4 regions of the Pseudomonas sp. HS6-2 genome follow, and region 4 is predicted to be linked to each of the others. Evidence: riboswitches for the same ligand, from Rfam matches in the RefSeq annotation. Region 4 holds a riboswitch; each other region holds the start of a gene.

Region 1 (7,787 bases), 920 kb from region 4:
AGGGTGGTTGCCCTCGAAGCCACTCGCTGGGACACCGTCGACGCGCTGTTGCGCCAGGAGGTGAATCAACACTGACAAACGCCGTGTTTTTCGAAGGACAACAACAAGCAACTTCGACCCAACGCGAGGACAACAATAATGATTATCTACGGTGTGGCCTTCCTGGCCTTGTGTACCCTTGTGGGCCTGTTTATCGGCGAGCTGCTGGGCAAGCTTCTGGGCGTGCCCGCCAACGTCGGCGGAGTGGGCATTGCCATGCTGCTGCTGATCTTCATCGGCAGTTACCTCAACAAGCGCGGCCTGATCACGGCCAAGTCCGAACAGGGCGTGGAGTTCTGGAGCGCCATCTATATCCCCATCGTGGTGGCCATGGCCGCTCAGCAGAACGTATTTGGCGCGCTGTCCGGCGGGCCTATGGCGATTCTTGCAGGTACCGTTGCGGTGGTGGCCAGTTTCGCCATGGTGCCGCTGCTGGACCGCCTGGGCCAAAAAAAGCCTGAGCCGGTTGCAGACAAACCTCTGACAACGCCACAGCGGTGATCGCCATGTACGAATCCATGATGAAGGTAATCGGTGGTTATGGGCTGGTGAGTGGCTTTGCCGTCATTGGTGTGACCATGTGGCTCTCTTACTGGCTGTCCGCCAGGCTTACCCGAGGCCGCCTGCACGGCTCGGCCATCGCGATCTTCCTGGGCCTGGTCCTGAGCTATTTCGGCGGGGTGCTCACAGGCGGGCAGAAAGGGCTGGTGGATATTCCGCTGCTGTCCGGTATCGGCCTGTTGGGTGGCGCGATGTTGCGTGATTTCGCGATTGTCGCCACGGCTTTCGGTGTAAACATCGATGAACTCAAGCGTGCCGGAGTATCGGGAGTCGTTTCGTTGTTCTTTGGCATTGGGGTGTCGTTTGTCGCGGGCGTCGGTGTGGCCATGGCATTCGGTTACACCGATGCGGTCAGCCTGACCACGATCGGTGCCGGTGCCGTGACCTACATCGTTGGCCCGGTGACCGGTGCTGCCATCGGGGCCAGCTCCGAAGTGATGGCGCTGTCGATTGCCGCCGGGCTGGTCAAAGCAATCCTGGTGATGGTGGTCACACCTTTCGTAGCGCCGATGATCGGCCTGAACAACCCCCGCACTGCCGTGATCTTTGGTGGTCTGATGGGCACCTCCAGTGGTGTGGCCGGTGGGCTGGCGGCCACCGACCCGAAGCTGGTGCCTTATGGCTGCCTGACGGCGGCGTTCTACACGGCCTTGGGCTGCCTGCTTGGGCCTTCGCTGCTGTTCTTCATCATGCGGGCGGTTGCGGCATGAGGCCTGCGCCGCTCAGGCTCAAGCCAGGGCGGCGCTGTACATTCGGCATTCGGCCAACAAGGCCAATAAGTTCGGCTCCCGTTCCCGGGCCTTCAGAAAGACCACACCGATATGCTGCTGCAGCCGGTAGCGCGGTTGCAGTGCAATCAACTTCACGCGGTTCTCGTATACCGCCGCGATCCGCCCCGGTAGCAGCGCGAACCCAACCCCCGAACTGACCATGCTCAGCAAGGTGAAGATGTCGTTCACCTGCATCGCCACCTTTGGCTCGAACCCGGCCTGCTGGAATACCCGTGCGCCATCGCGGTGGGTGGCGAAGCCTTGGGTCAAGGTGATGAAGGTGGAGTCGGCCAGGTCCGCCAGGTCCACTTCCTGCTGTTCGGCGAACGGTGAATCGGTCGGCACGGCGAGGAAAATGTCGTCGGAGAACAGCGGCAGCTGTTCGCAGGCCGGGTCCGCGACGCTTTCGTCCAGAGATACCAGAATGGCTTCCAGCTCGTGGTTTTTCAGGCGTTGCAGCAGGTCAACGTTGGAGCCCAGGGTCAGGTCGATATTCAGTTCGCTGCGCCGCAGCTTCAGGCCCATCACCAGCTTCGGCACGGTCTTTACCGTCAGCGAATACAGCGCGCCGAGGCGGAAACGCTCGGCATAGAACCCGGCGGCCTCGCGGGTCTGGCGCACCATCTGCTCGGCGTCCTGGATCAGTTGGCGGGCTTTCTTCTCCAGCACGTAGGCGCTTTCCAGCGGGATCAGCTGGCGGCCTTCGTGCTTGAACAGCGGGCAGCGCAGGGCGCTTTCCAGGGAGTGGATGGCGCGGTGCACGCTCACTGCGCTGGTAGACAGATCGGCAGCGGCGCGGCCGAGGTTACCGCTGCGCATGAAGGCGAGGAAGGTCTCGAGCTTTTTCAGGGTCAGTTCTTCGTCGATCAGCATGCACAGGGGCCCGTAGGAAGGGAGCCGCTGATCATGCCACAGCTGCAAGCGTCATGGCGGCGTCAGGTTGCTCGGCAGCAAGCGCGCCCGGCGCAGTTGCGCAAGGTTGCGCGAGCCGGTGCAGAAGCAGGCGATACGCAACTGGCGCAGAAGAATCTCGAAATGTTCCACCACTGCCTGAGTAGAGATCATCGCCGCACTCAGTACATGGGCTGCCTGGCCAACCAGGTCGGCACCAATGCGAATGGCCTTGGCGGCATCGACGCCGTTGGCCACGCCGCCGGAGGCGATCAGGCCGATTTCCGGCACGGCGCGGCGTACCGCCAGCAGGCAGTGCGCGGTCGGGTTGCCCCAGTCGGCAAACGCTATGGCGACCTCGCGCTCGGCGGCGGTGCTGGCGCGCTCGGCTTCCACGGCTGCCCAACTGGTGCCGCCGGCACCGGCTACATCGACCATGGCTACACCTGCGTCGCAGAGCATGCGCGCCACGCGGGGTGAAATGCCCGCGCCGACTTCCTTGGCGATCACCGGCGTCGGCAGTTGGGAGGTCAGGGTTTCGATGCGTTTGAGTACGCCGCGCCAGTCACGGTCGCCTTCAGGCTGTACGGCTTCCTGCAGGGGGTTCAGGTGGATGATCAGGGCATTGGCTTGCAGGGCGTCGATTGCGCGGCGCGCCAGGTCCAGGCCGTCGGCTTCTCGCAGCTGGGCGGCGCCGAGGTTGGCCAGTAGCGGCACATCCGGTGCCAGGCGTCGGAGTTCGTCGGTCAGGCCCTGGTCCTGGTCGCTACGCAGGCTTACCCGTTGTGAGCCCACACCCATGGCGATGCCCAGTGCCTGGGCGGCTTCGGCGAGGTGCTGGTTGATGAAGCGTGCGCGTTCGGCACCACCGGTCATGGAGCTGATCAGCAGCGGGGCACGCAGGGCACAGCCGAACAGCTCGGTGCTCAGGTCAATGTCGTCCAGGGCCATCTCGGGTAATGCGCAGTGCTCGAAGCGCAGCGCCGACCAGCCGGGGTCCACGCCGTGCGCGGTGGTACTGGCGGTCAGCACGATATCCAGGTGATCGTCCTTGCGTTGGCTTAGCGGGATTTTCTTCATGCCGGCTCCGTTTCGATGGGGGCAGCAGGGATACAACATATAGATAAGTTGAAAATTGGCACAGCATCAGGCATTGGCGTGTGCCACCGGTTCCTTTCAATGGATGCTTGGTTTGTGATTGTGTGAGGGCTGGCAGGTGTTCGCCGGTAGTTTTGCAGCGCCTGTCAGATCGCGCGCCGCCCGTGCGGCGCATCGCGAGCTTTGCTCGCTCCTACGTTTGTTTCGGGACAGTAATGCCTGTGACAGGCGCGCGCGACCGCCTTGTTGGTACGACGCGATATCGCGTCATGCGCCAAGGCGTTCGCGCGCAAATCCCACAGGAATAACTGGCCCGAAACAAACGTAGGAGCGAGCAAAGCTCGCGATGCGCCGCGCGGGCGGCGCTCGATCTGTCAGCGCTGCAAGGTTTTCGGCGGACACCAGTTGACCCCCCGCCACCCCCCGCGTAGCCTTGCGACTTCGAGGTTCTTCGGCCCTGCCGAAGCTAAGACGGGAACGCGGTACAAGCCGCGGCTGCCCCCGCAACTGTGCGCACCGACAACGGATCGACACAGCCACTGCGCCGCGCGCGGGAAGGCGTCGTCCCGCCAGCTTCTTGCTGCGAAGAGCTGGAACGGTGCAAGCCAGGAGACCTGCCTCGAGACGAATTCGACTTTAAACCGGGCGGGGTGATCCGGTGGCGAACAAGCCCGGCCTGGCCCGCGGCTTTCGTCCCGTGTGCCCGCGCCAACCTGCCAAGGGCAACGCGACATGAAAACACTGGCCAAGCTCCCCGTCACCATCGTTACCGGCTTCCTCGGTTCGGGCAAGACCACCTTGCTCCGCCACATGCTCGACAACGCCCAGGGCCGCCGCATCGCGGTCATCGTCAACGAATTCGGCGAGCTTGGCATCGACGGCGAAATCCTCAAGCAATGCAGCATCGGCTGCACCGAGGAAGAAGCCAGCGGCCGCGTCTATGAACTGGCCAACGGCTGCCTGTGCTGCACTGTGCAGGAAGAGTTCTTCCCGGTGATGCGCGAGCTGGTCGCACGCCGCGGCGACCTCGATCACATCCTCATCGAAACCAGCGGCCTGGCATTGCCCAAGCCCCTGGTGCAAGCCTTCCAGTGGCCGGAAATCCGCAACGCCTGCACCGTCGACGCGGTGATCACCGTGGTCGACAGCCCGGCCGTGGCCGCGGGTACCTTTGCCGCCTACCCGGACCAGGTCGACGCACAACGCAAGCTCGACCCCAACCTGGACCACGAATCGCCGCTGCACGAACTGTTCGCCGACCAGCTGGCCAGCGCCGACCTGGTGGTGCTGAACAAGGCCGACCTGATCGACGCCGAAGGCCTGGCCAAGGTCCGTGCCGAAGTGGCCGAGGAGCTGCCACCGGCGGTCAAGGTGATCGAGGCCAGCAGCGGCCGGCTGCCGCTGGAAGTACTGCTGGGCGTGGGCGCGCAGGCCGAGGCGCACATCGATGGCCGTCGTACCCACCACGATTCCCACCATGACGGCGATGACCACGACGATCACGACCACGACGCCTTCGACTCGATCTCCATCGACCTGCCCGAAGCCGACGAAAGCCTGCTGCTCGATGCCCTGACCCAGCTGGTGGTGGAGTTCGGCATCCTGCGCGCCAAAGGTTTCGCGGCCATCCCCGGCAAGCCGATGCGCCTGCTGGTGCAGGGCGTGGGTACCCGTTTCGACAAGCACTTCGACCGCGCCTGGCGCGCCGACGAGCCACGCATCACCCGTCTGGTGCTGATTGGCCAGGACCTCGATGCCGTGCACTTGGAAGCGCGCCTGCGCCAGGCCTTGGGCGCCTGACCCATGCACCTGCTGCGGACCCAGCCCGGCGGCTTCGTGCCGGACGATAGCATCGCCGACCTCGGCCAGACACCCGCCGATCTGGTGATCCTCTGCAGCGGCGATTCGCACCTGGCATTGCTCGCCGAAACCGCCGAGCAACTGCCGGACGATTTCCCCAGCCTGCGCCTGGCCAACCCGATGCAGGTACAGAACCATGCCTCGGTCGATTTGTATGTCGATGAGGTCCTGCGCCATGCCAAGGTGATCCTGGTGTCGCTGCACGGCGGTGTCGGTTACTGGCGCTATGGCGTCGAACAATTGGTCGAGCTGGCGGCACGGGGCGTGCAGTTGATTCTGGTGCCCGGCGATGACCGCCCGGACCCGGAGCTGACCGGCCTCGGAACAGTCACCGGCGAGCCGGCCGAGCGCCTCTGGCACTACCTGCGCCAAGGCGGCAAGAGCAACGCCGTCAACCTGTTCAAGTGCCTGGCCAACCAGTGGCTGGGGCGCGATTACCGTTGGGACGAACCGCAGCCTTTGCCGCGGACTTCTGTGTATCACCCGCGCAAACCTGGTGCGCTGCCAGAGGACTGGTACCGCCAGTGGAACCCCGAACACCCGGTGGCGCCATTGCTGTTCTATCGTTCACACCTGCAGGCCGCCAACACCGCGTTCATCGACGTGTTCTGCGAGCGCTTGCAGGCCGCCGGCCTCAACCCGCTGCCCATCGCAGTGGCCAGCCTCAAGGAAAGCGCCTGCCTGGAACAGGTTGAGGCCTGGCTGGACGAAGTGGGCGCGCAGGTGTTGATCAACACCACAGGGTTTGCCCTGTCCAGCCCGGAACGCCCCAACCTGCGCCCGTTTCGCCGTGACATCCCGGTGTTGCAGGCCATCTGCGCGCAAGACAACCAACCCGGCTGGGAGGCTAGCGAGCAGGGCCTCGGTGCTCGTGACCTAGCCATGCACATTGCCTTGCCGGAGCTGGACGGGCGCATCATCACCCGCCCGGTGAGTTTCAAGGACATGGCCTGGCGCAGCGAGCGCAGCCAGTCCGACGTAGTCTGCTACCGCGCGCACCCCGAGCGCATGGACTTCGTCGCCGAGCTGGCACGGCGCTGGGTCGTACTGGCGCGCCTGCCCAATGGGCAAAAGCGCGTGGCCCTGGTGTTGGCCAACTACCCGACCCGCGATGGCCGCATTGGCAATGGCGTTGGCCTGGATACCCCGGCCGCTGCCCTGAACATCCTCAAGGCGCTGCAGGCCGAGGGCTATCCGCTCGCAGAGCTGCCAGGCAGCGGCACGCAACTGATTCATCAGTTGCTCGGCGGCGTCACCAACGACCTCGAACACCTCGATCAGCGCCCCTGCGCCCAGAGCCTGAGCCTTGCGGACTACCAGGCGGCGTTCGAACGCCTGCCCGAGGCCAACCGCCAAGCCGTGCTGGAACGGTGGGGGCCGCCAGAGCAGGATCCGATGTACCGCGCAGGCCGCCTGATGGTGGCTGGTTTGCGTTATGGCCTGACCTTCGTCGGCATTCAGCCGGCGCGCGGCTACCAGGTCGACCCCAGCGCGGTGTACCACGACCCGGATCTGGTGCCACCTCATGGTTACCTGGCGTTTCATTTCTGGCTGCGCCATGCCTTTGCCGCCGATGCAGTCATCCACGTCGGCAAGCACGGTAACCTGGAATGGCTGCCCGGCAAGGGTGTCGGCCTGTCCGCACAATGCTGGCCGGACGCGCTGCTCGGCCCGCTGCCGAACATCTACCCGTTCATCGTCAACGACCCGGGCGAAGGTGCCCAAGCCAAGCGCCGGACCCAGGCGGTGATCATCGATCACCTGATGCCGCCCTTGACCCGCGCCGAAACCTACGGCCCCTTGCGCCACTTGGAGCAGCTGGCAGACGAGTTCTACGAAGCCCAGCTGCTCGACCCGCGGCGCGCGCGTGAGCTGCAGCGCGACATTCTGGAGCTGGTCAAGGCCAACCATATCGACCGTGAGTTGCAGCTGGAAGGCCAGCTGGACGATGCCGCCGTGTGGTTGCCGCGCCTGGACACCTACCTGTGCGACCTGAAAGAGTCGCAGATTCGCGACGGCCTGCATGTATTCGGCCAGTCGCCGCAGGCCCGTCTGCGCATCGATACCTTGCTGGCGTTGCTGCGGGTGGAGCGTGGCGATGGACGCGGTGGCAATGCCAGCTTGTTGCGGGGGCTGGCCAAGGCATTGGCGCTGGGCTTCGACCCCCTCGATTGCGACCTCGGCGAGGCCTGGTCAGGGCCACGTCCGGCGCTGCTGCAGGACGTCAGCGACGGCGCGTGGCGCACTTGTGGCGATACCCGCGAGCGCCTTGAGCTGCTCGCGTTGCGCACCATCGAGCAGGCACTGGAGGGGCAGGCGCAACTGCCCGAGCAGCCCGACTGGCAACCGGTGCACGAGGTGATAAAAGCCCTGCGCGAGCAGGTCGCACCGGACCTGGATGCCTGCGGCGCGGCAGAAATCAATGGGTTGCTTGCCGCGCTGGCCGGGCGTTTCGTACCGGCAGGCCCCAGCGGCGCACCCAGCCGCGGCCGCCTGGACGTATTGCCCACCGGTCGCAACTTCTACACCGTGGATGTGCGCAACCTGCCGACCACCACGGCCTGGCGT
Region 2 (7,787 bases), 520 kb from region 4:
ACCCCTTCCGATCAGTTGCTGCGCCTGTATCAGGCCTGGGCCGAAGGCGGCGCCGGCTTGCTGCTGACAGGTAACGTCATGATCGACCCCAGCGCCATGACCGGGCCAGGGGGCGTGATGCTCGATGACAGCCAGCCGTTGCAACGTTTTCGCCAATGGGCCGTAGCAGGCCGCGCCCAAGGCGCGCAGTTCTGGATGCAGATCAACCACCCCGGGCGGCAAATGCAGGCCAACCTTGGCCAGCCAACCGTGGCACCCTCGGCGGTGGCACTGAACATGGGCGGGTTGTCGAAACTGTTCCCGCAGCCCAAGGCCCTGGACGAAAGCGAAATCGCCGCGTTGATCCAGCGCTTCGCCCGCACTTCGGCACTGGCCGAACAAGCCGGCTTCAGCGGTGTGCAGATACACGCCGCCCACGGCTACCTGCTCAGCCAGTTCCTCTCGCCGCTGACCAACCGGCGCCAGGACCGCTGGGGTGGCAGCCTGGAAAACCGTGCACGGCTGTTGCTGGAAGTGGTGAAGGCGGTGCGCGAGGTGGTGGCTCCCGGCTTCAGCGTGGCGGTCAAGCTCAACTCGGCTGACTTCCAGCGCGGCGGTTTCGAACCGGCAGATGCGCGCCAGGTCGTGCTATGGCTGAACGAACTGCCGGTGGACCTGGTGGAGCTGTCCGGGGGCAGCTACGAAGCACCGGCCATGCAAGGCGATGCCCGGGATGGCCGAACCTTGGCGCGGGAGGCCTATTTCCTCGATTTCGCCCGCGACATTGCCGCGATTGCCCGCATGCCTGTGATGGTCACCGGTGGCATCCGTCGCCTGGCGGTGGTCGAACAGGTGCTCGCCAATGGCGTGGCGATGGCAGGCATTGCCACCGCTCTGGCGGTCGACCCCACCCTGCCCCGGCGCTGGCAAAACGGCGAGACCAACGCATTGGCCGAACTGCCGCCGATCCGCTGGAAGCGCAAGGCATTCGCCGCCCTTGCCTACATGGCGCTGGTGAAGTTGCAGATGCGCCGGCTCGCCGCCGGCAGCAAACCCCAGGCCAAGGCCTCCCCGCTGCGCGCCCTGCTGCTGGAACAGTGGTGCACGCTGCGTCGGGTCAAGCAATACAAGCGTATGATGAATAGCCGACTGGATTGATGCTGTTCCGCAACGGCGTTCTCTGACAGGAGCACTGCCATGAACAAATCAACTTGTGCGCTGATACTGACGTTGTCAGTGCTCACTGGCTGTTCAAGTAACGCATCCACTTACCATGACCAGCCGTTGGTAACCAAAGTCGATACCGGCATGAGCAAAGAGCAAGTACTGCAAATAGGTGGCAAACCGGGCGCCCAGTCCGAGCGCACGGTAGTGCCTGGAACGTGCTTCGACTACATGCTGAGCAAACCGGGGCAGAAGCAACAACCTTACATGGTCAGCTTCGATCAGGCCGGGAAGGTCGACAAGACCAGCTTCATGACCTGCGCCGAATGGAGCAATGCCCAGCAGAAGGCCCGGCAGGCATTACCCAGCATGGGCGGTATGGGAGGTTCAGGCTACTGAGGCACCCGGCAGCCGGTCACTCAAGGCACTCTCTGGCGGCCATGCGCAGCTTGTCACTCGACAGAAAGCTGCCTTTGTAGAAAGTTGCCCGGCTGCCATCGTGATACTCGACCACTTCCAGCACCTCGTCTGAAGTGACGGCACTCGGTGCAGTCAGCCGATAACCATGGCTGATGGACTTTTGCGTGGTCTGGGGGGACAGTGCCTGCCACTTTGGCAGTACGCAGGCGGCGTACACATCCGGGGATTTTGCAGTGAGCTTACTGGCAGTGGGCTTGCCCGGGTTGGCGCACGCAACAAGACTTGCAGCGAGTGCAGCGCAGAAGAGGATACGAACGGTTGGCATTTGCGATTAACCTGACTGGAACATGGGCCATTCTAGCCGGGATCGAGCCACAGGAGTAATCCACCAAGGTCGTGCGCAGGCTTGATTGCAACCGCGCAAGACTTCCGTCGAATGGGCAAGACGGCCCTATCCCCTAGAATGAACCCCGCTGATGGATCAGCACCCATCGCAAAAAGCCCGCTCTCATGTGCGCGGGCTTTTTGCACTTGCAGATCAATGGATCAGGCTTTTTTACACATCAATGCAGCATCGAGCAGCCTGCCATGGTCGTACCAGGCGTCGCGCTGGTAGGCCGTGAACTGACGCTCGGTCCCCGTTCCGCGCAGTTCTACCAAACCAGCGGCCTGGGTAGGGTCGGTACTTTCGACGTACAGTTTCACCGAGTTGTCGCCATCGACCTCATAGGTTTTCACATTACCTTGAAGTTCGCCTTTGACACACCCTAGATAAACGGGTGTGCTTCTGTCGGTAGTACCGGACGTATAATCATGGCCATCCCGTACATCCCGATTCTGTGCGCACCCGCCCATCAACAGCGTGGCGAAAGTGGTTAACAGTATTGCGCCTGCGACCGATCTTGAACGCTTCACGCGACACGCTCCTGCTGCCCCATCGATAACTGACGAAAGAGTGGCCAAGCCGAACGCCCTTTTTTAGTTCTCGTGTGCCCATGGTACTGCGCAAAGTGCACAGCACAATATTCTTGTTTGCTATATGGGCAATGGCCCATGACTGGCAACTTTGCGACTTTCGCATTATTTCTTTAGCCGAGCGGAACGATTTCAATCAGCCATGATTCTGATGCGTATCGACCAAATGCACCGTTCAGGAGAGGTCCATGGTGTGGTGGCTGGAAATACTCGCCCAGTTCGTGATTTCAACAGGCCTTGCCGTGTTCAGCATCTTTGTGTTCTGGGCCTACACGCTGGCGTTCGGCAGGACCTACAGCAAGCTGCTGTCAGCCGCGTTGGCGCTGGCCCTGCTGGGCATCGCAGCTTTCCCCCATGGGACGAGCTTCGCCATCAGCCAGCAGGCGCTGCCGGGGGCTGGCAGCGAATTCCTGTTGCTGGTCGCGGACGCCTTGGGTGTGATCAGCGCCGTCATGATTGCATCGTTCTTCTTCAACCCTGGGCGGTTGCTCGAAGAATCATGACGGCAGCCGGGCTATCCGCCCAGCCCTTGGCCGGTGAGCGAACAGCCGTCTGCTTCAGTACAGTCAGCGTGGGCCGCCATGTCCCCCACCATGCCCACCACCGCCACCTGGCGGCATGAACATCCAGCCACCTGCCAGTGTGGATAACCAATGCCGCCTTGCATCAGTAACGACGATAGTCCTGGTGCCCGCCGCGATCTTCATCGTAGTAATGCCGGTGGTGGTGGTGATCCCCGTCGTGCCAGTAAGGCCAGCAGCCACTGAGCAACAACAACCCGGACAACACGACAACCCATGCAGTCTTGCGTTTCATGTGCGTACCTCCAGCCAGGCGAAGCGAGGCCTTGCTTACGTTGGACTGTGCAAAAAACAGAGGTTCGGGCCGGGCGTCAGCCGCTGATCTTGTTTCATGATGCCCCCTGCCCCCCGGTTCAATGCCATTGCATTTGACGCCACCTTCACCGCGTGCTCTCCTTACGCCTTGCGTCAGGTGCCCCCATTGGGGGTGAAACGGGAAATCGGTGCGTCGCAGGCCCTTGCCAGGGCCGGGCAAATCCGGTGCTGCCCCCGCAACGGTAAGCGAGCGAAGCGTCCAGACCACTGTGCCACGCAGTCCGGCATGGGAAGGTGATGCTTTTCAAGGAGCCCTGCTCCTCCTCGCAAGCCCGGAGACCGGCCTGGCGTTCATGAACACCCCGCGGTGGGCGGGCGCTGTCGCATTCCCTCGGGCGCCCCGTGCCCGGGGCTGCCGCGCGTGTCCCCATTGCCTTCTAGAAAGCAAAAGCAAAAAGCAAAGCAGAGGATCGCGACATGCCCATCACCAGCGCCAAACACAGCATTACTACCCCCGTCACCCTCAGCCAGCGCGTGGTCATCGCCGTCAGTGCCAGCCTGCTCGGCCTGTGCCTGGTGTACTTTGCCGGGTTCTCGCACATCGAAGCCGTGCACAACGCCGCGCACGACACCCGCCACAGCGCCGCCTTCCCTTGCCACTGAGGCTGCCATGATCAAGCGTATCGCCCGCACTGCCGGTTTCAGCGGCTTGCTCGCCGCTCTGTTGCTGACCCTGCTGCAGAGCTTTTGGGTCGCACCGCTGATCCTCGAGGCGGAAACCTATGAAACGGCGGCCCCCGCAGCCGAGCAACACAGCCACGGCGAAAAGGCCAGCGCTGGCCACAGCCACAGCGAGGAAGCCTGGTCGCCAGCAGATGGCTGGCAGCGCATCCTGTCGACCACCGGCGGCAATCTGGTGGTTGCCGTCGGTTTTGCCCTGATCCTCGCCGCCCTGTACAGCCTGCATGAGCCAGGCCGTACCAGCACTGGGGCGCTGTGGGGACTGGCCGGTTTTGCCGTGTTCTGCCTGGCTCCAACCCTGGGCCTGCCACCGGAACTGCCAGGCACAGCTGCCGCCGACCTCGGTCAGCGCCAGAGCTGGTGGGTCGGCACCGCAGCCGCGACCGCACTGGGCCTGGCCCTGCTGGTGTTCGCACGCCATGGTTTGCTCAAGGCACTGGGCGCCGTCTTGCTGGTGGTACCGCACGTAATCGGCGCTCCGCAGCCGGAAGTCCACGAAAGCCTGGCCCCCGAAGCCCTGGAGGCTCAGTTCAAGATCGCTTCCTGGCTGACCAACGCGGCCTTCTGGGTGGCCCTGGGCCTGCTCAGCGCCTGGTTGTATCGCCGCTCTAGCCACGCCTGATGGCCATCGATCAGCCATTGCCGGCGCTGTACGCCGGCTTCGGCTGCCGTCGGGGTTGCTCGGCGGACGCCCTCGACGCCTTGCTGCATGAAGTGCTGCAGCGTCACGGCCTGAGCGCCACAGCACTTCGCGGTTTTGCCAGCATCGCTGGCAAGGCCGACGAGCCAGGTTTGCAGCAACTCGCCGCACGCTACGCCCTGCCGTTGGAGGTTTTCACTGCCGAGCAACTGCAGCCGTATGAACCCCAGCTCAGCCATCGCTCCGCAATCGCCTACGCCCACAGCGGCTGCTGGGGCGTCGCCGAGAGCACGGCACTGGCCCTGGCCAACCTCAGTCACGCCGGCGCCGCACTCAGGGTGGCCCGCCAGGTGCGCGGCCGCGCTACCCTGGCACTGGCCTGTGCCGGATAATCGCTTCTTTCATCTATTCAAGGATCCGCCATGACGGTCTACTTCATCGGCGCCGGCCCCGGCGACCCGGAACTGATCACGGTCAAGGGCCAACGCCTGATCCGTCAGTGCCCGGTGATCATCTATGCCGGCTCGCTGGTACCCGCGGCGGTGCTCGAAGGGCATCAAGCCGAGACGGTCATCAACAGTGCCGAACTGCACCTCGGACAAATCATCGACGCCATCCGCACCGCACACGCCAATGGCCAAGACGTGGCCCGGGTGCACAGTGGCGACCCCAGCCTGTATGGGGCCATCGGCGAGCAGATCCGCCATCTGCGCGAACTGGGCATCGATTACCAGATCATCCCCGGCGTCACTGCCACCGCCGCCAGCGCGGCACTGCTCGGCTGCGAACTGACCCTGCCGCAAGTAGCGCAGACGGTCATCCTCACCCGCTACGGCGACAGCTCACCGATGCCCGCTGGCGAGCAGCTCGGCGACCTGGCCCGACACGGCAGTACCTTGGCCATTCACCTGGGGGTCAAGCACCTGCCACGTATCATCGAAGAACTGCTGCCCCACTATGGCCCCGACTGCCCGATCGCGGTGGTTCATCGTGCCACCTGGCCAGACCAGGACTGGGTGCGCGGCACTCTGGCCGATATCGTCGAACAGGTAGCGAGCAGGGGTTTCCGGCGCACCGCCCTGATCCTCGTCGGCCACGTGCTCGGCGATGCGCCGTTCACCGAGTCGGCGCTGTACCGCGCCGGCCACGCCCACCTGTACCGCCCCGGCGACTAGCATTGCCAAGCTGACAAGGGGCGGAGCAGACTGCGCACTCCACCAGACCGGAGGGATACCCATGCTGGAGCTGCGCCCTAACTGTGAATGCTGCGATGCCGATCTGCCGGGCGATAGCCCCGACGCCCTGATTTGCTCGTTCGAATGCACCTTCTGCCGCCACTGCGCTGACCACCGCTTGCAGGGGCGTTGTCCGAATTGCGGCGGCCAGTTGCTACCCCGCCCGACGCGGGTGGGGCAGGCGTTGAGCAACAACCCCGCCTCGACCCAACGGGTCCTCAAGCCTCACCCGACTTGCGCCTGACCCTCCGCCAATACAGGCGCCGCCGCTTCTGACGGTGCTTGTAACGGCTGCCGTGTAGGAAATTTCTACAATATCGGCTCGCTTGTTCAACACACCTATACTCGCCATTACCATGGGTCCGGAATGGTCGTATCGTGCCGCACAGCAGAAAAAGCTTGCAGACGTATTCCTGATTGCTTCAGGAAGCCGACCACATTCCGATAGGAGTTAGTGATATGACAACCGTGCTGATCGTTGATGATCATGCCATCGTCCGTTTTTCCTTGCGCATATTGCTCGAGCGTGAGCGCTTTCGTATCGTCGGCGAAGTCGACAATGGCAGTGAGGTGGCGCAGAAGGTGCGCGAATTGCGCCCGGATGTGGTGCTGCTTGACATCGGGCTCCCCGGCCTGGATGGCATGGAAGTCATCAAGCGCCTGCAACAACAGGAGCCGGCCCCCAGGATCATGGTGCTGACCGGGCAAGCCACCGACCTTTATGTGCGCCGCTGCCTGGATGCCGGCATCGGTGCATTCGTCACCAAAGGCGAGGACCTGGAGGCCGTGGTGTTCGCCCTCAAGGCCTTGACCAAGGGTTACTCCACCTTCCCTCAGATGGCGGTGAACAGCAATACCCTGGAGAGCGAGCCAGAGCGCCTGGATAGCCTGTCCAACCGTGAAATGGAAGTGCTGCGGCGCCTGAGCCGTGGTGAAAACAACAAGAACATCGGCACCTGCATGAACCTCAGTGCCAAGACCATCAGCACCTACCGAGGCCGTATCATGGAAAAGCTCAAGACCGAGTCACTGGTGGAAATGGTGGATCTGGCCAAACGCAACCGCATCAGTTGATGCGTGTGGGTAGCATGAAACCTGTCCTGGCCGGCCTTGCCCTGCTGATCGCCCTGCTCTGTTACCCGTTCATGGCGCTTGCCGATGCTGAACCCAGGCATTTGCTGGCACGCGCCACCAGCGCCACGCAACCACTGCAACTGGATGACGTCGACCGCCAATGGCTGCAGCGGCGCGGCGTGTTGCTGCTGGGGAGTTCACGGCCGGATTACCCGCCCTTTGAAATCAACGTCAGCCTGGCTGATTACGAAGGCCTGAGCGCCGATTATGCCGGGCTGATCGCCGAGCAGCTGGGCGTACCGGTCGAAGTCAGGCGATTCGCCAGCCGTCATGAAGCAATCGCCGCGTTGCGTGCTGGCACCATCGACCTGCTGGGCAGCTCCAATGCCTTTGAAGCTGCCGATGCCCAACTCAGCCTCAGCCTGCCCTATGCCGAGGACCTGCCGGTGATCGTGACGCGCGAAGCCTCCCCCCTGTTACATGGCAAGGACCTGGCCGGCTTGCGCCTGGCGATGGTCGACCACTATCTGCCGGGCGAGGCCGTCCGCGCCCTCTACCCCAATGCCCAACTAAGCCTCTACCGCTCGACCCTGGCGGGCCTTGCGGCAGTCGAACTGGGCGAGGCCGACGCCTATCTGGGCGATGCCATCAGTACCGATTACCTGATCGGCAAGAGTTACCAAGGCATGGTGAAGATCGACCATTTCTGCCAGGTGGCGCCCG
Region 3 (7,787 bases), 970 kb from region 4:
GGTCGGCGACGGCCAGGCCAGCGCCCAGCCGCTGCGTCGAGCGGCCCAGCACCGAGGCTTGCCGCTGCGCTTGCCGCTGGCCGACCTGCAAGAGCAACTGGTGGCCAACGCCAAGCAGCTCGAAGGCAATGATCCGGCACCCCTGCGCGATGCTGCGCAGCGCTACGGTGCCGACGCCATGCTGGCGGTGCATGCCCATGAAGCCGATGGCAAATGGCAAGGTACATGGCAGCTGTGGCTGGGCGACAAGCGCGAGCAGGGCAACGCCGAAGGCGCTGACCAGGCGGCTCTGGCGGACGCCGTCATGCTGGCGGTCAGCAACCGTCTGGCGCCGCGCTATGTGGTCAAGGCCGGTGCCAGCAGCCAGTTGCAGTTGCAAGTGCAAGGCATGAACCTGCAACGCTATGCCGAGCTGAGCCGTGTGCTGGAGCCTTATGGCCCACGCCTGCAGCTGGCCGAAGGCAGTACCTTGACCTATGCGGTCACCGGTAATCGCGAGCAACTGCGTGCCCAACTGGGCTTGGCCAAATTGCAGGAGGTGCCACTCGAGCAGGCTCCGCCGACACCGGCCACACCTGCTCCGGCCCCGGCTGCCGCTCCAGGCCAGCCGGCGGCACCCACTCCTGTCGCCGCCAAGCCGTTCGACGGCTTGCGATTTCGTTGGTAAGGGCGCTATCCATGACTGACATGCGTCGCTGGATTGGCTGGGGTGCTGCACTGCTGATCGCTGTGCTTCTCTATAGCCTGCACAACATCCTTACGCCGTTCCTGGTCGGCATCTTGCTGGCCTACCTGGCTGACCCCCTGGTCGACCGTCTGGAGCGCGTTGGCCTGTCGCGTACCTGGGGTGTGGTGGTGGTGTTCGGCCTGTTCACCCTGGTGCTGCTGGCCTTGCTGCTGGTGCTGGTGCCGCTGCTGGCCAAGCAGTTGCTACGCCTGTACGAGTTGGCGCCGCAAATGCTCGACTGGCTCGAACACGTGGCGCTGCCCTGGGTGCAGGGCCGTCTGGGCCTGGCCGATGGCTTCTGGAAATTCGACAAGATCAAGGCCTCCATCGGCGAGCACATGGGCCAGACTACCGACATCGTTGGCATGTTGTTGTCCCATGCCACTGCCTCGAGCCTGGCGCTGATCGCCTGGCTGGCCAACATGGTGCTGATCCCGGTGGTGGGCTTCTATCTGCTACGTGATTGGGACCTCATGATGGCCAAGCTGCGCGGCCTGCTGCCGCGTCAGCGCGAACCGCAGGTGGTGGGCCTGGCCGGTGAATGCCATGAAGTACTGGGGGCGTTCGTCCGTGGCCAGTTGATGGTGATGCTTGCGCTGGGCGTCATCTATTCCGCCGGCCTGATGCTGGTGGGGCTTGAGCTGGGCCTGCTGATCGGCATGCTCGCGGGCCTGGCGGCCATCGTGCCGTACATGGGCTTCATCATTGGTATCGGCGCGGCGCTGGTAGCCGGGCTGTTCCAGTTTGGTGGTGACCTGTACCCGATGCTTGGCATCGTTGCCGTGTTCATGGTCGGGCAAGCGCTGGAGGGCATGGTGCTGACCCCGCTGCTGGTGGGGGATCGCATCGGCCTGCACCCGGTGGCGGTGATCTTCGCCATTCTTGCCGGTGGCGAACTGTTCGGCTTTACCGGGGTGCTGCTGGCGCTGCCGGTGGCGGCGGTGATCATGGTACTGCTGCGGCATGTGCATGATCTGTACAAGGAATCGGACATGTATGCCGGGGATGTCGACCCGGATCTGTGACCTGAGTACCGGGTTGCGTCGCCTCAAGGTGGCGCAACTCGTTGATTTTGCTTGCGCTCTGCGCCTGCATGATTGTGCGCCCTGCAATGCGGGTATAGACTTTGCACATTGTTCACCAAAGGCCCCCTGCGGTCGTGACGACCGCCCGCGAGCATGAAACCACCGATCCAGTTGCCCCTGGGTGTGCGCCTGCGCGATGACGCCACCTTCATCAACTACTATCCGGGCGCCAATGCCGCGGCGTTGGGCTATGTCGAGCGGCTATGCGAAGCCGACGCCGGCTGGACCGAGAGCCTCATTTACCTGTGGGGCAAGCAGGGCGTTGGGCGCAGCCACCTGTTGCAGGCCGCCACCCACCGTTTCCAGCAGCGCGGCGAACCCGCCGTGTACTTGCCATTGGCGCAATTGCTCGATCGCGGCGTGGAGCTGCTCGATTACCTGGCTCAATACGAACTGGTATGCATCGACGACCTGCACGTGATTGCTGGCAAGGCGGACTGGGAAGAGGCGATGTTCCATCTGTTCAACCGCTTGCGCGACAGCGGTCGGCGCCTGTTGTTGGCGGCCTCCGCTTCACCTCGCGAACTGCCGATCAAGCTGCCCGATCTCAAGTCGCGCCTGACTTTGGCGCTGGTCTTCCAGATGCGCGGCCTGTCCGACGAGGACAAGCTGCGCGCCCTGCAATTGCGTGCTTCGCGCCGTGGCCTGCACCTGACTGACGAAGTTGGCCATTTCATCCTGACCCGTGGAACGCGCAGCATGAGCGCGCTGTTCGACCTGCTTGAGCGCCTTGATCAGGCCTCTTTGCAGGCCCAGCGCAAGCTGACCATCCCCTTCCTGAAGGAAACGCTTGGCTGGTAAGGCCCGTTAACACTGGGCTCTGAGGTGCAAAACGAAAAAGTCACATCTTTTTCGATAAAATTTGCAAATGGCCATGATAGAGGGCATAGTTTCACCCTTCTAAAGGATTACAGACACGGTCGTGCCCATGCTGAAGCGCTTCGCACCCCTCGTGCCACTCGCACTCGTGACCCTGCTTTTTGGCTGCGCGGCCCACGGCCCGGATTCCCAGCCCCAGGATCACACCCCGATTGCCTCGCAATCGGTCAACAAGGCCAAGGCTTCGCCTTCGTCCGTTTTCGGCGAAGAAGAACAGGCCACTGAAGATGACCTGGAGGCCTTCTCCAGCAGCAAGCCTTATCAGCTCCCGGTGCTGGCAGACAGCATCCTCGAGCGTGGCATGTCGCTGATCGGCACCCGCTATCGCTTCGGTGGTACCTCGGAAGCCTCCGGTTTCGACTGCAGCGGTTTCATCGGCTACCTGTTCCGCGAAGAGGCTGGCATGAACCTGCCGCGCTCGACCCGCGAAATGATCAACGTCGATGCGCCCAAGGTGGCCCGCAACAAGCTCAAGCCAGGCGATTTGCTGTTCTTCAGCACCAATGGCCGTGGCCGTGTCAGCCATGCTGGCATCTACCTGGGTGACAACCAGTTCATCCACTCCAGCAGCCGCCGCAGCGGTGGTGTGCGCATCGACAGCCTCGGTGATCGCTACTGGAGCAAGACCTTCATCGAAGCCAAGCGTGCCTTGGCCATGGCGCCGAGCACTAATATCGCGCGCAACTGATATCAAAATGATATAACCTGCCACGGCGGCGTAGCTTGAAAAAAAGCTCGCCGCCGTGCGCATTTACAGAAAGCGTCTAATCTAAATTCTCAACTCTTTTCGGCTGCGGCCGTTCGGTCTCAGACAGGAAGTTCTGGCCATGGCGATGATGGCGCGCTTCGCATTCCTTTCCTTGGTGGCATTGCTTGCCGCCTGCTCCAGCCGTGCCCCGGCACCGGCCCCTGTGGTACAGCCACGGGTTACCTACAGCCAGCCCGAAGGCTCGCCCCTCGCCGACGACGTGTTGATCCGTGCGATCGGCCTGGTCGGCACACCCTATCGCTGGGGTGGCAACACACCGGATTCCGGATTCGATTGCAGCGGCCTGATTGGCTACGTGTACCGCGATGCTGCGGGCATCAGCCTGCCGCGCTCGACACGCGAGATGATCGTCATGCGCGCGCCAACCGTGGACATCAATTCACTGCAGTCGGGTGACCTGGTGTTCTTCGCCACCGGTGGTGGTTCACAGGTCAGCCATGCCGGCATCTACGTCGGGGAAGGGCGCTTCGTGCATGCGCCTCGCACAGGCGGTACAGTACGCCTGGATTACCTGTCCAACAGCTATTGGTCCAAAGCCTACCTGCAGGCCAAGCGGGTTATCCCGCAAGAGCATCTGGCACAGAACCCCTGATTTCTCGCCTGCCGCGGCGACGACGCCTTCCCTCACCATGCTGCAGCGGCAAAGCCGATACACATTCGGTGAGGGGGACGGGCCGCATGGTTCAGGCCTGCTTGAGCAGCAACGCCACGCCCGGGTAGTACTGCCCTGTCTCGTTGTGCAGCTTGCGGTAGGCGTACGGGAAGTACCAGGCGATGGCGCAGGCCGTGTGCTTTTGCAGGTCGTCCACCAGATCCTGCAACTCCTCGGGGCTGGCATGTTGGCCAACCTTCCAGGGGGTGATGAACAGAGCGCCCGCTTTCAGTTGGCTGGCATACGCCTTGTGGCGGGCGAGGGCAGTCGTTTCCTGCAGTGCCGGCGCCATGTCCAGCCGCGCGACTTTCGGCCAGCGCTGGCTGACGCTCAGGTATAGCGTTTCATCTGCGCTGCAGATTGACAGGTCGCAGCGCCCCTCCTGTTCGCCTTCGTCACGCTGTTTCTTGCTGGTGAACTGCTGCAGCGCCGCCAGTTCGGCCTGCCAGGCGGCCGCAGCCAGCATGCCGATGTTTGCTTGGGTGCCATGCCAGTAGGGGGACTCGGCATCGCCATTGAACTGGTTGAAGCGATCGATGCAGTCGACCCAGCGTTCCAGTACGGGGCGGAGGAATTCCAGGTTCGGGTTGTTGATGATCTGGCCTTGCATGCTGCGCACTCCTGTTATCGTTGTGATCGCGTTCAGCGCAAAATAATGGCTATGTGATATCACTGTGATCAGTGTGGCACAACCTGACAGATCGGCCATTGACCCAGGCCTGTTGCGCCGAAGTAAAAGGCCACGTTCGATTGACGCTCCCGGTGCAACCCTCTAACCTTCGCGCGTGTTTCAGGTGCCCTGCCAGCCCCGTCTGGGCGGGGTGAAACTGGGAAGCCGGTGGCCGCCAGCATGGCGCGATTCCGGCGCTGCCCCCGCAACGGTAGGTGAGAAGCAGCTGCGCAGGGCCACTGGGTAAAAGCACCCGGGAAGGCGCGCAGGTCTGGGCCGGATGGCCCGCTCACGAGCCCGGAGACCGGCCTGAAACTGCCAACGGCATCACGGAGGGTGATGCGCGGTGCATCGTGGCTCCGGTCACGGCTCCTGCGCGTTCTCCGGCTGCCCGCCTATTACCTGTCGCCGCTGTTCACGTGGCGTCAGCCTGCGGAGAACCCTTCATGAGCGAATCCACCGAACGCGACGAACGCCACCTGGCGCGCATGCAGCGCAAGAAGGCGGTCATCGACGAGCGCATTGCCAATTCCCCCAACGAATGCGGCCTGCTGCTGGTGCTCACCGGCAACGGCAAGGGCAAGAGCAGCTCGGCTTTCGGCATGCTTGCCCGCGCCTTGGGCCATGGCATGCAGTGCGGCGTGGTGCAGTTCATCAAGGGCCGCAACAGCACCGGCGAAGAGCTGTTCTTCCGCCGCTTCCCCGAGCAGGTGCGCTATCACGTGATGGGTGAGGGCTTCACTTGGGAGACCCAGGACCGCCAACGCGACATGGCCGCCGCCGAAGCGGCCTGGGCGGTCTCGCGCCAGCTGCTGCAAGACCCGAGCGTGCAATTCGTGGTGCTCGATGAGCTGAACATCGCCCTGAAGCACGGCTACCTCGACCTCGACCAGGTGCTAAGCGACATTCAGGCCCGGCCGCCAATGCAGCACGTGATCGTCACCGGCCGTGCAGCCAAGCCCGAAATGATCGAGCTGGCTGACACCGTCACCGAGATGGGCATGCTCAAGCATGCGTTCCAGGCCGGTATCCGTGCGCAGAAGGGCGTCGAACTGTGAGTGAAACGCGCAACTGTCCGGCGGTGCTGATTGCAGCCCCCGCCTCCGGCCAGGGCAAGACCACCGTGACTGCGGCACTGGCGCGCTTGCACCGCAACCTTGGGCGTAAAGTCCGGGTGTTCAAGTGTGGCCCTGACTTCCTGGACCCGATGATCCTGGAGCGGGCCAGTGGCGCGCCGGTGTACCAGCTCGATCTGTGGATGATCGGTGCCGAAGAAAGCCGTCGACTGCTGTGGCAAGCCGCAGAAGAAGCCGACCTGATTCTGATCGAAGGGGTCATGGGCCTGTTCGACGGTACCCCTTCGAGCGCCGATCTGGCCCGCCACTTCGGCGTGCCGGTACTGGCGGTGATCGACGGCACGGCCATGGCCCAGACCTTCGGCGCTCTGGCCCTGGGCCTGGCGCGTTATCAGCCCGATCTGCCGTTCGCCGGCGTGCTGGCCAACAGGGTCGGTAGCCTGCGCCACGCGCAACTGCTCGAAGGTAGCCTGACCGAGGGCCTGCGCTGGTACGGCGGCCTGTCGCGTGAGCGCGGCATCGAGCTGCCCAGCCGCCACCTGGGGCTGGTTCAGGCCAGCGAACTGAATGACCTGGATGCCCGCCTGGATGCCGCTGCCGAAGCCCTCGGCGCCAGCTGCGATGCTGCCTTGCCGCCGCCAGTGGCCTTTGCGGCGCCTGAACCGCAGCCGTGTGCTACGTCGCTGAGCGGTGTACGCATCGGTGTGGCGCGTGACGAAGCGTTTGCCTTCACCTATGGCGCGAACCTTGATCTGCTGCGCGACCAGGGCGCGCAGCTGTCGTTTTTCTCCCCTCTGCACGATCATGAACTGCCGGTGGTGGACAGCCTGTATCTGCCAGGGGGGTATCCGGAACTGCATCATCACGCATTGGCAGCCAATCCGCCGATGTGCGAGGCGATCCGTGCCCATCATGCCCAGGGCAAGCCATTGCTGGCCGAGTGCGGTGGCATGCTGTACCTGCTCGATGCGCTGACCGATGTCGCTGGCGAGCGTGCCAAACTGCTGGGCCTGCTGCCAGGCGAGGCAACCATGCAGAAGCGCCTGGCGGCCCTGGCCCTGCAGGCCGTGGAACTGCCGGAAGGCACCCTGCGCGGGCACACTTACCACCACTCGCTGACGACCACCGAGCTGGAGCCGATCGCCCGGGGCTTGAGCCCCAATGGCGGGCGCGGCAACGAAGCGGTGTATCGACTGGGCCGGCTGACCGCTTCCTACGTGCACTTCTACTTCCCGTCCAACCCTGAGGCGGCGGCGGCGCTGTTGCGGCCATGAGCGATCACGCCTACAGCGCCGACGAGCGCGCCGCCATCTACCGCGCAATCGGTGAGCGCCGCGACATGCGCCACTTTGCCGGTGGCTCGGTCGCGCCCGAGCTGCTCGGTCGCCTGCTGGCTGCCGCGCACCAGGCGCCCAGTGTCGGCCTGATGCAGCCTTGGCGCTTCATCCGCATCACTCAACGCGAGCTGCGCGGGCGCATTCAGGGCCTGGTCGAGGAGGAGCGGGTGCGTACCGCCGAAGCCCTGGGCGAGCGCTCCGATGACTTCATGAAACTCAAGGTCGAGGGCATCAGCGACTGCGCCGAAGTGCTGGTCGCGGCGTTGATGGACAATCGCGAGCCCCACATCTTCGGCCGCCGCACCTTGCCGGAAATGGACCTGGCCTCCTTGGCCTGCGCCATCCAGAACCTGTGGCTGGTCGCCCGTGCCGAGGGCCTGGGGTTGGGCTGGGTATCGCTGTTCGACCCGCAGGCCCTGGCCGCCCTGCTGGGTATGCCCGCTGGCGCCAAGCCGGTGGCGGTGTTGTGCCTGGGGCCGGTCAGCGAGTTCTACGCTCAGCCCATGCTGGTGCAGGAAAACTGGGCGCAAGAACGCCCCTTGAGTGAAATGCTGTTCGAGAACCAATGGGGAGAGCGCCCATGAGCGTGGCC
Region 4 (7,787 bases):
CGGGATGGTGTCGAGCAGGAAGTCGAAACGGCCGGCGGCGGCACGCATCTGCTCGGCATCGGTGGACACGATCACGTGGTCGGCGCCCTGGCGGCGGGCTTCCTCGGCCTTGGCCTGGGAGCGGGTGAACAGGGTCACTTCGGCGCCCAGGGCCTTGGCCAGCTTGATGCCCATGTGGCCCAGCCCGCCCATGCCGAGGATGCCGATCTTGTGACCGGGGCCGACGCCATGGTGCTTGAGCGGCGAGTAGGTGGTGATGCCCGCACAGAGGATCGGCGCTGCGCTGGGCAGGTCCATGCCGGCCGGGATGCGCACCACGAAGTGCTCGCTGACCACGATGCTGCTGGAGTAACCACCCATGGTGTTGCTGCCATCGACCCGGTCCGGGGTGGCGTAGGTCATGGTCGGGCCTTCCAGGCAGTATTGCTCAAGGTCCTTGGCACAGGCCTCGCAGTGGCGGCAGGAGTCGACCATGCAACCGACGCCGACCAGGTCGCCGACCTTGTGCGAGCTGACCTGGTCACCCACGGCGGTGACCCGGCCGATGATCTCGTGGCCAGGCATCAGCGGGTAGACGGCGATGCCCCACTCGTTGCGTGCCTGGTGGATGTCGGAGTGACACACGCCACAGTAGAGGATCTCGATGGCGACATCGTCCGGGCGCGGCGCACGGCGCTCGAAGGTCATGGGGGCCAAAGGGCTGGTCGGGGTTTGGGCGGCGTAACCGATGGCGGTGTACATGCGGGACCTCACGGGATAGTGAAACGATTCAGGGCGCGCATTCTGCTCGCCATCGTCCTCCCGGCCCACGGCTGATTCTCCGGCATCCATGCCTGATTCTCCGAACCTGCCAGCGGCCATCTGGCGCTGGCCAGCCAATCTGCGATCATGAAACTGTCTGATTCTCTGCCCTGGTTTCATCATGCAATTGACCCGCCACGTCGACGCCAACGCCCCGCTGTGTTCGCTGATCCGCAGCCTGGCCACCCGCCCCGGTTTCGCGCCCACGTACTTGCCCCAGGTGCAGGTACTGAGCTGGGACCACTACGTGGCCAGCAGCCCGCAGATCTACGAGCCGAGCCTGATGATCCTGGCCCAGGGCAGCAAACTGGCGCGCCTGGGCCCGCGCACCCTGGAGTACGGTGCCGGCCATTATCTGGTGCAGGCGCTGTCGGTGCCATTCATGTGCGAAACCTTTGCCACCGCCGACGAGCCACTCCTGGGCGTGGCGGTGGATATCGACCGTGGTGTGCTTGGCGAACTGGTGCAGAGCATGGACCTGGCACCCGACCCGGCGGTACAGGCGCAAACGCCACAGTCGATGACCTCGGCGGCGCTCGATGCACCGATGCGTGAGTCCGTGGAACGCCTGCTGCACTGCCTGCAGGACCCATTAGATGCCAAGGTGCTGGGCCCGGCGCGCATCCGCGAGGTGTTGTATACCGCCCTGCGCGGCCCCCAGGCAGGGGTGCTGCGGGCACTGGTGGAGCAACAGGGGCACTTCGCCCGCATCGGTGCGGCACTCATGCACTTGCGCGAGCACTACACCGAGCCGCTGAGTGTCGAGGCGCTGGCGGCCTGCGCCAACATGAGCGTGTCGACCTTCCACGAGCACTTCAAACGCTGCACCGACATGGCGCCGATGCAGTACCTCAAGCGCCTGCGCCTGCTCAAGGCGCAGCAGATGCTGATCGGTGAAGGGCTGGGGGTGGCGCAGGCGGCGCATCGGGTGGGGTACCAGAGCACCTCGCAGTTCAGCCGCGAGTACAAGCGCCAGTTTGCCCGCAGCCCGGGGGATGAGCTGCCCTACCAGAGCCTGCCGGTCTGACCCCGGCCCGGTTCACTGCCGCTCGACCATGGCAATGATCGCAGCCTGCAACTCGGCCTTGGCCTGCTTCGCCTCCAGTTCACCTGCCGCAGCCGCCTGCGACAGCGCCTCGGCCGCGCCCACCAGCAGGCGCATGCCCGCCGCGCCAATCTCACCCCTTGTCGGTGCAAACTCGCCCAACGCTGCGCGGCATTTGTCTAGAAACGGCTGTTCATAGGCCCGCTTCAACGCCTCCAGCTCCGGCGACCCGGCCAGCGCCGCCGACACCCCAGGCATCTCCCGCCCCTGGCTCATCACACAATCGACATAGGCCGCGGCAATGACCCCGGCACGCCCCGGCAAGGTCGCCTCACAGCCGTCCAGGGCCTGCGCGAGCATCACCGACTGGCGCGCATCGTAATCCTGGTACAGCGCCGCCAGCAGCCCGGTGCGGGTCTCGAAATGGTCATACACCACCGGCTTGGTGACTCCGGCCTGCTCCGCCAGGCGGCCGAGGCTCAGGGCCTCGGTGCCTTCCTCGCGCACCAGTTGCCAGGCCACGTCGAGTAGCTGGCGCCGCCGCTCTTCCCGGGAAAGTCGCTTGCGTGGCTGAGCCTTGTCATCGCTTGACATCAATTACCTACCAAAAGTAACTTACTAAACGTAACTTGCCTTGAGTATATAGCGCTCAAGGCAGCAAAGCACCTTCACACTGGAGAGACCACCATGCAAGCCTTGATCGTCATCGGCCATCACGACCCCGAGTCCCTTACCCATGCCCTGGCCCGGCAGATTGCCGACGGCCTGGCCAGCGCCGGCCACGGTAGCGAAATCGCCGACCTGGCCCGCGAAGGCTTCGACCCTCGTTTCGGTCTGGCTGACCACGCCGTGCACCGGGGCCTGGCCGCTCCACCGGCCGACGTGCTGCTGGAGCAAGCCCGCATCGACCGCGCCGATACCCTGGTGCTTGTCTACCCGATCTACTGGTGGTCGCTGCCGGCCTTGCTCAAAGGCTGGGTCGAGCGGGTGTTCAGCAATGGCTGGGCGTTCGACTACCAGGGCGGCGTCACTACCAAGAAACTGCGTGGCATGAAGGTGCACCTGGTCGGTGTGGCAGGTGCCGATGCCAGCAGCTTCGAGCGCCATGGCTACGGTGAGGCGATGCGCGTGCAGATCGAGCATGGCATCTTCGATTATTGCGGCGCCGAGGTGCTCAGTTCGACCCTCCTGGATGACAGCGAAGGGCCGGATGCCGCCCTGCACCTGCGTACCGCCCGCACCTTGGGCGAGCAGTTGTTCACGCCGGCCCGCAGCCAGATCGCCTGAGCGGCGCTAGTCGGTTAGCGGCCATTGCGCCAGCGGCCAGTAGCGGCCCTTGCGCGATTCATACAAGGTGAAATGCCTGGCGCTGAGATGGAACTCAGGCGCCACAGCCGCCTCCGGGGCCTGGCCGCGAAAGTCCCGTGACAGGGTGAGGTGCGGGCGGTACTCGCGGGCCTGTTCTTCGAACCCCATCGGCAGCAACGCCTGCTGCAGGCCATAGATCAGCTGGCGCAAGGCGGCCGGCGTGTCCTGCGGCTCCAGCACCAGCACATTGGCGCGCTGCCAAGTCTTCAGCTGGTCCAGCAGCAGGCGCAGCGGCGCCCCCGGCCGCACCAAGTTGTCTACCGCCGCGCAGATGGCCGGCACCTGCGCCGCATCTACATCCCCCAGAAACAGCAAGGTCAGGTGGAAGTTTTCGCTCGGCACCGGCTTGCCGCTGCGCAGGTTCAAACCGCGCCGCCACTGGCTGATCGCACGGCGCTGGGCGTCGCTGACAGGCAAGGCGAAGAACAACCTTTTGAACGGGGTGCCACTCGGGCGAATGTCCTGAATCATGTGAACTCCATCACGTGAAACGTTTTTGCACGCTATAGGGCCTTACACCAATGTCGCCCCGCATTAACGTAACAATAAGTACAAACTGCCCCCATGATTGTTTATGCTGGCGAGCTTATGCCATGGCGCATGGCCATTTTTCGACAAGTAACCGTCCATGAAAATTGCACTCGTACTGATCTTCGTCCTTTCGATCGCCTATGTTCACCTGCGCGGTCGGGTGCGCCACAAGCTGACCCGTCAGCTGGGCGACCATTCCAGCTTCCTGGCCCCGGTCAACAGCTTCCTGTACCTGTTTTCCAAGCACCCGGCCAAGCCCTACCTGCCGGTCGAGGCGTTCCCGGAACTGCAGCCGCTCATGGAGCACTGGCAGGAGATTCGTGCCGAAGGCCAGCAGCTGCTGCACGTGGGCGAGATCAAGAAGTCCGACAATTATGACGACGTCGGTTTCAATTCGTTCTTCAAGACCGGCTGGAAGCGCTTCTACCTGAAGTGGTACGGCGAAAGCCACCCGTCGGCCATGACCCTGTGCCCCCGCACTACCGAGCTGCTGCAAGGCATCGGCACGGTCAAGGCGGCGATGTTCGCCACCCTGCCACCGGGTGCCAAGCTGGTCCGCCACCGTGACCCGTACGCCGGTTCGTACCGCTTCCACCTCGGCCTGGACACGCCGAACGATGACGGTTGCTACATCGACGTGGACGGCGAGAAGTACTCCTGGCGCGATGGCGAGGGCGTGGTCTTCGACGAGACCTACATCCACTATGCCGCCAACACCACCGAGCACAACCGCATCATCCTGTTCTGCGACATCGAGCGCCCGCTGAAGTACCGCTGGGCCACCGCGTTCAACCGCTGGTTCAGCCGCAACGTCATGGCCGCCGCCGCCGCGCCCAACGACGCCGGCGACAAGACCGGTGGCATCAACCGCCTGTTCACCCGTATCTACAAGATTCGCGAGCGTGGCAAGGCGCTGAAGAAGCGCAACCGCATGCGCTACTACCTGGAAAAGTGGCTGGTGGTCGCCGCTCTGGTGCTGGTGTTCGTCTACATCTGACGCACGTTGGCAATGGCAGAAACGGCCTTGTTTGGCCGTTTCAAGCCAGCCAGCACCAAAGTACAAGCCTCACTTCCCACGCTTCGACTAGCATGAAAGCTCCACTCGCAACCTTTCCAAGGTGAAGACGATGAGCATGATGGACTGGGACGCCTACCGTAAGCAGCTGATGGCCGGCATCGGCGATCTCAAGCAATTGTCCCCCGACACCGTGGCCGGCTACATGACCGCCAGCGGCGCGGGCGCCAAGACCAACCACCTGGACGCCAAAACCCGCGAACTGATCTCCCTGGCCGTGGCCGTCACCACCCGTTGCGACGGCTGCATCGCCGTGCACTCGCAACAGGCCGTCAAGCACGGCGCCACCCGTGAAGAGATCGCCGAGGCGCTGGGTGTGGCCGTGGCGATGAATGCCGGGGCCGCGCTGGTCTATTCGGCCCGCGCCATGGATGCGGTGGGCAAGGCCAACGGCTGAAGCCCGACGGCGTCGCCGCCCTTGCGCGACGGCGCCGCGCCACCCAGACTTGGCGGCCTAGCCATTGCAGGAACCGCCATGATCCACATCCGCCCCATGACGCCCGAAGACTTCGAGCGTTTCTGGCCGACCTTCCAGGCCATCGTCCAGGCCCGCGAAACCTACGCCTTCGACCCCGAACTGGACGTCGAGCAGGCACGCCAGCTGTGGCTGCAACTGCCACTGCACACCCTGGTGGCCGAAGCCGATGGTGAGCTGCTCGGCTCCTACTACCTCAAGGCCAACGCCGCCGGCCCTGGCGCCCATGTCGGCAACTGCGGCTACATGGTCTGCGACGCCGCCCGTGGCCGTGGCGTGGCCCGGCTGATGTGCGAGCACTCGCAGAAGTTGGCGCGCCAGGAAGGTTTTTTGGCATTGCAGTTCAATTCGGTGGTGGCGAGCAACGAAGTGGCGGTGGCTTTGTGGACCAAGCTCGGCTTCGAGACCGTTGGCCGCCTGCCCAAAGCCTATCGCCATGCCCGCCTCAGGTTGGTCGACTGCCTGGTGATGTACAAGTGGCTGGCCGATGAGCCGGTGGTGGAAAAGCCTCCCCTGCTGATCGGGCGCAAGAACATCGAAGCACGGGTGTCGCGCCGCCGAGGGCGCTGACACGCACATTTGACGTGCTGGCCATTCGATGGTCAGATGCCCGCCAGTTTCAGGTGTCCTGCGCCGCCGTACGCAGGGTGAAACGGGAAGCCGGTGCGTCGTGGTTCACGACAAGTCCGGCGCTGCCCCCGCAACGGTAAGCGAGCGATGCCTTCGACACACCACTGTGCGCCAGCATGGGAAGGTGAAGGCCTCATGCCCCTCGCAAGCCCGGAGACCGGCCTGAAGCCTCACTTGGCAACCCGCGGTGGGCGGGCGCAGGCCGGTATCCGCGTGCGCCCCTGCACGCGTGGTGTGCCTTTGCGTGTTTTCCACCGGGATCCATTCATTCCTGCAGCAGTGGAACGACATGTCCCGATTCCTCAAGCTTCAACCCCTGGCGGCCTGCCTGGCCGTCACGCTGCCAGCCCTGGCCGACGAACCCGTGCTGAACCTCCCCTCCACGGCCATCACCGATAGCGGTGACCCACAACGCGTCGACCTGGCCACGCCGACCGAGGCCGGTTCACGGCTGAACCTCACTGCCCTGGAAACCCCGGCCAGCACCAGCAGTATCACTGCCGAACAGATCAAGCAGCGCAACAACCTCACCGTGCAGGACGCCGTGACCCGCTCGCCCGGCATCACCTTCATCGGCAACCCGGGCGATGGCGGCACCGGCCTGTCGGCGCGTGGTTTCACCGGCCATGGCTCGGTGATGACCCTGTTCGATGGCGCGCGCCTGTATACCGGGGCCGGCACCCAGACCTTCCCGGTCGACCCGTGGATGGTCGAGCAGATCGACATCATCCGCGGCCCGGCTTCGGTGCTGTATGGCGAAGGCGCGACCGGCGCGGTGGTCAACGTGATCCCGAAAAAAACCTTCGCTGGCGACATCCGCAACCGCGTGCGGCTGGGCTACGGTTCCTGGGATCGCCAACAACTGGGGCTGGACAGCGGCGGCAGCCTCAGTGAACGCCTGAGCTACCGCCTGACCCTGAACCAGCAGGGCGGCAACGGCTGGGTCGACCGCACCGACTCGCGCAGCCTGGCGCTCAGTGCCGCGCTGCGCTTCGATGCCAGCGACGACCTGAGCTTCACCCTCGCCCACGAGCGCGGCGACGCCCAGCCCGCCAACTACTACGGCACGCCGCTGATCGACGGCCATTACCGCAGCAGCCTGCGCAAGAAGAACTACAACATCCAGAACGACGAGCAACGCTACCACGACGAGTGGACCCGCTTCACCACCGACTGGACGATCAACGACCAGCTCAGTGCCAGCAACCAGCTCTACTACATCAAGAGCCGCCGCCACTGGCGCAATGCCGAAAACTACAGCTGGGACGCCGATCGCGCGATGCTGGAGCGTCAGAGCTACCTGGAGATCAAGCACAATCAGGAGCAGATCGGCGACCGCCAGACCTTCACCTTCGACCACAGCCTGTTCGGCCTGGCCAGCAAGACGCTGGTCGGTGTCGAATACAACAAGGTGCGTTTCAACGTCGACAGCAACCGGCCCTACAACGACGTGGGCGGCGACTACATCGACCCGTGGCAGCCGACCGCAGGCTGGTTCCACAGCGACTCGCCAACCCGCCCGCAGACGCTGTCCACCACCCACACCTTTGCCATGTTCGCCGAGAACCGCCTGCAGCTCAGCGAGCGCCTGTCGCTGGTGACCGGCGTACGCCGCGACCAGAACAACATCGACCGCGACAACCTGGTTGACGGCAGCCGCAGCGACCGCAGCCTGCAGGGCGGCAACTGGCGCGCCGGGCTGGTGTTCGCGCTCAACGACAATCTGTCGCTGTACGGCCAGTACTCCACCAGCGAGGACGGCGTGGATAACCTGGTCAGCCTCAGCCCGTCGCAGATGCACTACGACCTGACCGAAGCGAAGCAGACCGAACTAGGCCTCAAGCAGCGCTTCTGGGAGGGCC

The links. A riboswitch is a leader RNA that binds a small molecule or an ion and turns the genes downstream of it on or off. The one in region 4 is predicted to bind cobalamin.
Region 1: another riboswitch for cobalamin. It lies ahead of cobW (cobalamin biosynthesis protein CobW); the one in region 4 lies ahead of ACOKS3_RS17950 (TonB-dependent receptor).
Region 2: another riboswitch for cobalamin. It lies ahead of ACOKS3_RS15550 (CbtB domain-containing protein); the one in region 4 lies ahead of ACOKS3_RS17950 (TonB-dependent receptor).
Region 3: another riboswitch for cobalamin. It lies ahead of cobO (cob(I)yrinic acid a,c-diamide adenosyltransferase); the one in region 4 lies ahead of ACOKS3_RS17950 (TonB-dependent receptor).

The regions. Positions count from the first base shown of each region.
Region 1 covers NZ_CM143906.1:2,943,705-2,951,491, forward strand. Annotated here, with positions in the region: gene mdcH (malonate decarboxylase subunit epsilon) at 1-75, shown strand, start outside; gene madL (malonate transporter subunit MadL) at 139-540, shown strand; gene madM (malonate transporter subunit MadM) at 546-1,310, shown strand; gene ACOKS3_RS13715 (LysR family transcriptional regulator) at 1,329-2,243, opposite strand; gene fni (type 2 isopentenyl-diphosphate Delta-isomerase) at 2,295-3,341, opposite strand; cobalamin riboswitch at 3,787-3,995, shown strand; gene cobW (cobalamin biosynthesis protein CobW) at 4,092-5,159, shown strand; gene cobN (cobaltochelatase subunit CobN) at 5,163-7,787, shown strand, end outside.
Region 2 covers NZ_CM143906.1:3,346,168-3,353,954, forward strand. Annotated here, with positions in the region: gene ACOKS3_RS15520 (NADH:flavin oxidoreductase/NADH oxidase family protein) at 1-1,137, shown strand, start outside; gene osmE (osmotically-inducible lipoprotein OsmE) at 1,177-1,542, shown strand; gene ACOKS3_RS15530 (hypothetical protein) at 1,559-1,888, opposite strand; gene ACOKS3_RS15535 (hypothetical protein) at 2,110-2,478, opposite strand; gene ACOKS3_RS15540 (hypothetical protein) at 2,727-3,041, shown strand; gene ACOKS3_RS15545 (hypothetical protein) at 3,205-3,354, opposite strand; cobalamin riboswitch at 3,513-3,736, shown strand; gene ACOKS3_RS15550 (CbtB domain-containing protein) at 3,852-4,037, shown strand; gene ACOKS3_RS15555 (CbtA family protein) at 4,045-4,737, shown strand; gene ACOKS3_RS15560 (cobalamin biosynthesis protein) at 4,755-5,147, shown strand; gene cobM (precorrin-4 C(11)-methyltransferase) at 5,178-5,930, shown strand; gene ACOKS3_RS15570 (DUF1272 domain-containing protein) at 5,992-6,234, shown strand; gene ACOKS3_RS15575 (response regulator) at 6,450-7,064, shown strand; gene ACOKS3_RS15580 (transporter substrate-binding domain-containing protein) at 7,079-7,787, shown strand, end outside.
Region 3 covers NZ_CM143906.1:4,833,238-4,841,024, reverse strand. Annotated here, with positions in the region: gene ACOKS3_RS22605 (DUF2066 domain-containing protein) at 1-667, shown strand, start outside; gene ACOKS3_RS22600 (AI-2E family transporter) at 679-1,752, shown strand; gene hda (DnaA regulatory inactivator Hda) at 1,906-2,613, shown strand; gene ACOKS3_RS22590 (C40 family peptidase) at 2,741-3,379, shown strand; gene ACOKS3_RS22585 (C40 family peptidase) at 3,519-4,052, shown strand; gene ACOKS3_RS22580 (hypothetical protein) at 4,144-4,722, opposite strand; cobalamin riboswitch at 4,888-5,109, shown strand; gene cobO (cob(I)yrinic acid a,c-diamide adenosyltransferase) at 5,229-5,840, shown strand; gene ACOKS3_RS22570 (cobyrinate a,c-diamide synthase) at 5,837-7,132, shown strand; gene bluB (5,6-dimethylbenzimidazole synthase) at 7,129-7,779, shown strand; gene cbiB (adenosylcobinamide-phosphate synthase CbiB) at 7,776-7,787, shown strand, end outside.
Region 4 covers NZ_CM143906.1:3,867,185-3,874,971, forward strand. Annotated here, with positions in the region: gene calA (vanillin reductase) at 1-741, opposite strand, end outside; gene ACOKS3_RS17915 (AraC family transcriptional regulator) at 923-1,828, shown strand; gene ACOKS3_RS17920 (TetR/AcrR family transcriptional regulator) at 1,841-2,440, opposite strand; gene ACOKS3_RS17925 (NAD(P)H-dependent oxidoreductase) at 2,534-3,133, shown strand; gene thpR (RNA 2',3'-cyclic phosphodiesterase) at 3,140-3,685, opposite strand; gene lpxO (lipid A hydroxylase LpxO) at 3,843-4,742, shown strand; gene ACOKS3_RS17940 (carboxymuconolactone decarboxylase family protein) at 4,873-5,217, shown strand; gene ACOKS3_RS17945 (GNAT family N-acetyltransferase) at 5,296-5,865, shown strand; cobalamin riboswitch at 5,900-6,105, shown strand; gene ACOKS3_RS17950 (TonB-dependent receptor) at 6,215-7,787, shown strand, end outside.